2 regions of the Bradyrhizobium sp. AUGA SZCCT0182 genome follow, and region 2 is predicted to be linked to the other one. Evidence: predicted binding sites of a transcription regulator. Region 2 holds the regulator's gene; the other holds the start of a gene.
What was found. The regulator LexA, encoded in region 2, represses DNA repair genes until DNA is damaged. The targets are predictions, from matches to a motif close to TGTTCNNNNTGTGTTCNG.
Positions count from the first base shown of each region.

Region 1: a site for LexA is predicted at 2,526-2,543, ahead of JQ611_RS32110 (DNA recombination protein RmuC). Genes of this name have one in related genera too.

Region 1 covers NZ_JAFCLY010000041.1:41,250-44,927, reverse strand. Annotated here, with positions in the region: gene JQ611_RS32115 (DUF262 domain-containing protein) at 1-831, opposite strand, end outside; gene JQ611_RS32110 (DNA recombination protein RmuC) at 1,288-2,496, opposite strand; gene def (peptide deformylase) at 2,667-3,194, shown strand; gene fmt (methionyl-tRNA formyltransferase) at 3,308-3,678, shown strand, end outside.
Region 2 covers NZ_JAFCLY010000006.1:5,926-9,603, reverse strand. Annotated here, with positions in the region: gene JQ611_RS08745 (hypothetical protein) at 1-222, opposite strand, end outside; gene lexA (transcriptional repressor LexA) at 473-1,180, opposite strand; gene glp (gephyrin-like molybdotransferase Glp) at 1,395-2,606, opposite strand; gene JQ611_RS08730 (HAD-IA family hydrolase) at 2,619-3,245, opposite strand; gene JQ611_RS08725 (hypothetical protein) at 3,399-3,678, shown strand, end outside.

The DNA of each region.
Region 1 (3,678 bases), on a different contig from region 2:
ATGCTCAAACTTAAGAGTGAGTAAGTCTAACATGTGCTCAACTGCGGCCGGCCCAAGGTTCTTCATCGCTTTTAGTTTAGCCTTGGCGGTCTCTATAACTGTCTTCTGTCCTTCTCCAGAGAAAGAATCCCAATACTTTGTGCCGGTCGCGTTGCGAACGATGCTGCGAGCGGCGACAGCGTTAGGCTTTGAGCGAGCATTCAAAATCTTTAGTTCTGTGGCGTCGATCTCGACGGCGGATTGATTGATTGTGAAGAATGCTTTCTCTGCTTTGGTCGCATCATTCCCTGGTACCCAAAGCAAAGGCACTTTAGCGTGGGCAAGCGCCCGAACCTTTTGTCTGAGTTCGGGAAAGCTCCCTGGATTCATTGTTTCTGTCCGCCACTGAACATAAGATCCAACCCGCTTACTGACCAACTCGCGAGTCTTTATGTGAGTCCGCTCCTGTTCATCTGGAATTTTCCCGTAGAATCGCGTGGACTCATTTCCGGCTCCGTAATCGTCCATGATCCAGGCGATGATCGCACTCAAACGATGTGCTCCATCAATAATGAACGTCAGCCGGGCCGGTGACTGCCAGCAGATCACCGCTGGGATGAGGTCGTTACTTACAAAGGCTTCGATAAAATCGCAGACGGCAGTTGGTGTCCAAGCCGCGGTTTCCCGCTGAAAGTCCGGCTTACGGAGTGTTGCGAAGAACGACTCACCGCGTGTTAGGTCCGTCGCTGAGGCCGATGGCTTTCCACTTTCGCCAGCCCCGCTATTATCATCCGGGGGAGCAATAAAATCTTCTCTTGGAATAAGCGCATCCAAATTTACAACATCCGCCACCTTTCATTCCTCCCCCAGCGCGCGAGCTTTCTATGCTGCACAAGGAGAGAGTGTAGCCATTTTTTCTTGAGCAGTCTCTAGCGACACAGGTGTTATCCGGCAGGATTTACATGATTCTGGGTCGCGCTCCGGAGACGGAAATCCACTCGCTTCTCGCTCTTGCGTTGGTGCAAGGGTTGTTGACGCCGAATCATCACCGCCTGCAAAATCGGGGCTTCGTCCCTCGCCGAGCGTCGCGCTCAGATACTTGGTACGGCCTATAGGTTCGGACGAATCTGTCCGCTAGTGGCTGCCATCGTCATATAGCGCAATTGGCCGCAACGACGTGCAGAGCACGAGCAGCTGCATTCGCGCCGAGCAAGTGACTGGCAACGGTGTTGCGATAGGATGCAACAGGGCGTAACGCCCCGGTCAAGCCGGGCGATGACACCGTTTGTGTAGCGCCTCCGTAGACCTCTACTCCCCCGCCTGCATCTTCCGCTGCAGGGGGAACAGTTCCGGTGCGCCCGGCTTGACGATCCGTGGGGCCTCAGCCGGGGCTTCGGTCTTGCTGAAATCCAGCTCCTCGATCCGTCCGGCGCGCTTTTCGATCTTGTCGGCGGAGATCAGGATCTGGCGGACGTCCTCGTTCACATCGCCAAAATGCTTTTGCAGCTTTACGACGCGTTCGCGCAGTCGGGTCAAGTCGTCGCCAAGATGCATCACCTCGTTGCGGATCTGGTCGGCCGCGTCGCGGATGCGGGCGTCTTTCAGAATCTGCTGCATCACCTGGATCGCCAGCATCAAGAGCGACGGCGACACCAGCACCACGCGGGCGCGATAGGCTTTCTGGATCACGTCGTCGAAACCGTCGTGAATCTCCGCATAGACCGATTCCGACGGCACGAACATCAGCGCGGTGTCCTGGGTCTCGCCGGTGATCAAATATTTCTCGGCGATGTCGCTGACATGCTTCATCACGTCGGCGCGCAGCCGCGCTGTGGCGTATTTGCGCTCCTCGTCGGTGCGGGCGTCGTGCAGCGCGGTCATCGCCTCCAGCGGGAATTTGGCATCGATGCAGAGCGGGCGCTGGTCCGGCAGGAACACCACGCAATCCGGCCGCTTGCCTGATGAGAGCGTGTGCTGGAACTCGTAAGAACCCTTCGGCATGCCGTCCTGGACAATCGCTTCCATCCGCGCCTGGCCGAACGCGCCGCGCGATTGCTTGTTGGCGAGCACGTCGCGCAGCGTGGTGACCTGCGAGGTCAGGTCGGTGAGATTTTTATGCGCATTGTCGATAATGCCGAGCCGCTCATGCAGCGCGCGCAAACTGTCCATGGTGTTGCGCGTGGTCGCTTCCATCGACTGGCCGACCCGGTGGGTCACCGAATCCAGCCGCTCGTTGACGGCGCGGGCCATCTCGGCCTGGCGGCCGGCCAGCGCCTGTCCCATCGCATCGACCCGGCCGGTGGATTCGCTCTGCGCCCGCAGCATTTCGCTCAGGCGTTCCTCGAGCTCGTCGGCCCGGATCGCCTGCGCCATCGCGAGTTCCGCGCCGCGCCGGCCGGAGCGGGCGATGACGATGGCAATGGTCAGCAACAGGATTAGCGCCAGTACGCCAAAGCCAATCAGCGCGTCGCTGGTCCGAATCGGCAGGTCGCCGACGATAAAAAGAATCTCGTTCATGGCTGCTTGTAGCCGATTCGCGCGTTAGCGCGAACGAAGAGGGAACATTTATGGTAAATGACCCCTTAATTTTCGTGGTTAACGCCGCCTTAAAAATCATGGTTAAGGCCGCCTTAACCGGTTCCGCCGCGCATTGACCCCGGCAAACCGGCAGCTTAAATCGCCCCATCATGGCATTAAGAGAAATCATCATCCTGCCGGACAAACAGTTGCGGCTCGTCTCCAAACCCGTCGAGAAGGTGACGGCGGAGATCCGCAAGCTCGCCGACGACATGTTCGAGACCATGTACGACGCGCCCGGTATCGGCCTCGCCGCGATCCAGGTCGCCCAGCCGCTGCGGCTGATCACCATGGATCTGGCCAAGAAGACCGAGGACGGCGAGACCAAGCCGCAGCCGCGGGTCTTCATCAATCCGGAGATCATCTCCTCGTCCGAGGAACTGTCGGTCTATGAGGAAGGCTGTCTGTCGATCCCCGAATATTACGAGGCGGTGGAACGGCCGGCGCAGGTGCGCGTGCGCTTCACCGATCTGGACGGCAAGGTGCACGAGGAAGACGCCGACGGCCTGTTCGCCACCTGCATCCAGCACGAAATCGATCACCTCAACGGCGTGCTGTTCGTGGACTATCTGTCCAAGCTGAAGCGCGACCGTGTGCTGAAGAAATTCACAAAAGCCGCCAAACGCGCGGCGGAGTAGCCGCAAACTCTCTCCGCCCACGACTTTCTCTCTTGCCGCAGCAAAGACGTGGATGGCCGGGACAAGTCCGGCCATGACGAGTAAAATCAATCGGCTCGGGATACATTCACACTATGCCTCTCCGCTTGATCTTCATGGGCACACCCGATTTCGCGGTGCCGACGCTGCTGGAGCTCGTGGCCCATGGCCATGACATCGCGGCCGTCTATACCCGCGCGCCGAAGCCGGCCGGGCGTGGCATGAAGCTGCAACCGACGCCGGTCGAGCAGGAAGCGCGGCGGCTCGGCATATCGGTTTTGACGCCGGCCACATTGAAGACGCCGGACGCGCTCGACGCGTTTCGTGCCCACAACGCCGATGCCGCCGTTGTCGTCGCCTATGGCATGATCCTGCCGCAGGCGATCCTGGATGCGCCTCCGCTCGGCTGTTTCAACCTGCACGGCTCGCTGCTGCCGCGCTGGCGCGGCGCTGCCCCGATCAATCG
Region 2 (3,678 bases):
TTCGGGCATCGGCGGCAGCGGCAGTTCGAAGGCGCCGAGATGGAATTGCTCCCTTCCGTCGTCGGCAATCCCGGGCAGCGCGACCAGCGTGAACGCAGCCTCCGGATATTGCTGCCAGATCGCGAGATCTTCCGCCGTCACCATCAGCCAGCCGAACCGGAGCATGTAGCGGCCCGGCTCGGTCACGAGTCCAGCCCTCTGCCAGGTGATCTTGGTGATCATACTGCTGACCACGTCTCGTCCCCCCGGTTTTTGCGTCTTCGAGTCGAAGAAAACGCGTCAAACCAACCATCCTTGCCCGCACAGTTTTTGCCGCATTCTGGGCAATTGTGCGACGCGCGGCCCCACCGTTCTCCGTCAGGGCCGGGTCTTGATCTTGCAGCCAACAACGTGGATGCCCGGCACAAGGCCGGGCATGACGAGCTTACGGATGTCGTTACCGAACAGAAGCGCCCGCGAAAGCGGGCCGCCCTCAGTACTTCCGGTACAGCCCGATCAGCTTGCCCTGAATCCGGACCCGGTTCGGCGGCAGGATGCGGACTTCATAGGAGGTGTTGGCAGGCTCCAGCGCGATCGAGGCGCCGCGGCGGCGGAAGCGTTTCAGGGTGGCTTCCTCCTCGTCGATCAGCGCCACCACGATATCGCCGGTGTCGGCGGTCTCGTTGCGCTGGATCAGCGCCATGTCGCCGTCGAGAATGCCGGCGTCCACCATGGAATCGCCGCGGACTTCGAGCGCGTAATGTTCGCCGGAGCCGAGCATGTCAGGCGGTACGCTGATGGTGTGGCTGCGGGTCTGCAGCGCCTCGATCGGGGTGCCGGCGGCGATCCGGCCCATTACGGGAACGGCGACCGGACGGTTGCCATCGTCCTCGGCGGGCGCGCTGGCGGCGCGGACCTTGCCGAGCGTGCCTTCGATGACGCTGGGAGTGAAGCCGCGGCGGCCGTTGCCGTTACCGGCGCCCGCAAGCTCGGGCAGCTTGATGACTTCGATGGCGCGGGCACGGTTGGGCAGGCGGCGGATGAAGCCGCGCTCTTCCAGGGCGGTGATGAGGCGGTGGATGCCGGACTTGGAGCGGAGGTCGAGCGCATCCTTCATTTCGTCGAAGGAGGGCGGCACGCCGGCTTCCTTGAGCCGTTCGTTGATGAAACGCAGAAGTTCATACTGTTTGCGCGTAAGCATCTCGAGCAATCCCCCGGTTGGCGCGTCGTAATTCGTGGTCGTTCAGTTCAGTTGCGAGTGCGGTCTCAAATTCGGAAGTCCAAAACTCCCATTTGTAGACACTAGCTCTCGAAACAAATCATGAACGGACACTATATGTTCGATACATGTTCCGCAACCACTTAATTTCAGGTGAACGCGCGCCGACTTCGCCCGAACAGGCCGCCGCGATGCGTCATTCCGGCAGGCGCAGGAACTCGCATGGCGTGCCTTTCGGCAGCGCCGGCGCAAACGGCGGACGTATCAAAAGCGCCCGTGCCGCAGCGAGATTTCCAAGCAGCGACGAGTCCTGGTGGCTCACCGGCACCGCGATCAACGCACCGTCCTCGCGCTCTTCAAGTCGTGCGCGAAGATAGTCTTCGCGCTGATCGTTGGCGGGGAGATCGCGGCCGAGCAGGGCGGTCTCACGCGCGTGATGGATGGTTTTTCGGCCCGACAGCGCGCGAATCAGCGGCACCAGAAACAGGAAACCACAGACATAGGACGAGACCGGATTGCCGGGCAGGCCGATCACCCGCATCGCCCCGAGGCGCCCGTGCATCATCGGCTTGCCCGGCCGCATCGCGATGCGCCAGAACGCCATGGCGACGCCCTCGGCCTCCAGCGAGCGCTTGACGAGGTCGTGGTCGCCGACCGAGGCGCCGCCCATCGTGATCAGGATGTCGGCGCCCGATGCGCGGGCGCGGCGGATGCCGTCGGTGGTCGCCTCGACCGTGTCGGCGGCGATGCCGAAATCGATGGTCTCGGCGCCCTCGGCCCGCGCCAGCGCGCGCAGCGCATAGCCGTTGGAGTAGACGATCTGGCCGGGGCCCGGGATCGAGCCCGGCATCACCAGCTCGTCGCCGGTGGCGAGCACCGCCACCTTGGGGCGGCTGATCACGGCGAGTTCCGGATAGTTCATGCCGGCGGCGAGCGACAGGTCGCGTTCGGTGAGGCGGCTGCCCCTGGTGAGCAGCACATCGCCCTCGCGGAAATCGGCGCCGGCGGCGCGGATATGCCGTCCCGGTTTGGCGGTTTCCGTGATCGTGACGTGGTCGCCGCTGGCAGCCGTGTCTTCCTGGATGATGACGGCATCGGCGCCATCAGGGATCACGCCGCCGGTGAAAATCCGGACCGCTTCGCCCGGGCCCACCATGCGCTCGAACGGGCGGCCTGCCGCGACTTCGCCGATCACCTTCAGCCGCGCGGAGAGGTCGGCGGCGTCGGCCGATCGCACCGCATAGCCGTCCATCGCGGACATCGCCTGCGGCGGCTGGGTGCGCTTTGCCGCAAGGTCGCGCGCGAGCACGCGATGCCAGGCGGTGTCGAGTGCGGCCATTTCTTCCGCCAAGGGATCGGCGCCCGCAAGGATCGCGGCCAGCGCATCAACGACCGGCATCAGGGCCACGGCAACACCCTCTCAAATTCCCAGCGCGGCAAGCGCCTTTGCGACGTCATCCGGCCCTGTCACATGTACCGCGGCCAGGCCGCGCGCCCGCGCGCCGTCGATGTTTGCGGCGGAATCGTCGAAGAACACGATGCGGGAGGCGGGAACACCGATCGCCTTGACGACATGATCATAGGCCGCGGCATCAGGCTTTCGAAGCCCGATCGTCGATGACAGGTAGATTTCACGGAAATGGCCGAGCACGCCGGCATAGGCCTGGCTGAAATGCACGACATGCGCGTTATTGGTGTTGGAGAAGGCATAAAGCGGCAGGCGTTGTCCGGCGCGCGCCAGCGATGCTGATATGTCGGGCATTTCGCCGGCGAAGATCGCGTTCCAGCCTTCCAGGAACTGGGCGTCCGATATCCCGATGCCGAGTGAGCCACGCAGGCCTGCGAAGAATTCGGCGTCGCTGATCTCGCCCCGCTCGTGGCGATGCCAGGCGTCATTGGGCAAGAACCGCTCGACCAGCTGTGCCGGCTCGCAGCCGGCATGGCCGGCCCAATTGGCCACCACCTTGCCGAAGTCGATATCGAGTACGACGCGTCCGAGATCGAACAGCAGCGCGTCGGCGGAGTTGGGGAGAAGCGGGGCGTTCATGCCAGACGTTTACAAAACTGGACCGCTCTGGGCAACGACTGGCTGCAGCCGGCGAAATGCGTGTTTTCGCGAACAATTTCCGCCCAATCCAGCATTTAGGCTGGCGCGGGAGCTGTGCTATTCGTTTGGCCGGAACGTTTCGGGAGTGATCGCATGAGAATGATTGGCATCGTGGCTGTGATGGTCTTGCTGGCCGGGCCGGCGTTGGCCCAGCAGGCACCCGTTCAACAATACGGGGAGCCGGACAAGGAAAAGTCGCCGTCGGAGATCGCGGCGGCGAAGGAGGCCGAGCGCGCCTACAAGCGGTCGCTGGGCAATATTCCGGAGCAAAAGAGCACCGATCCCTGGGGAACCGTGCGCAGCGACAATGCCGCCCCGAAAGCCGCAGCCAAGCCGCCCGCGAAGCCGAAGGCAGCCAAAACGGATATCAAGA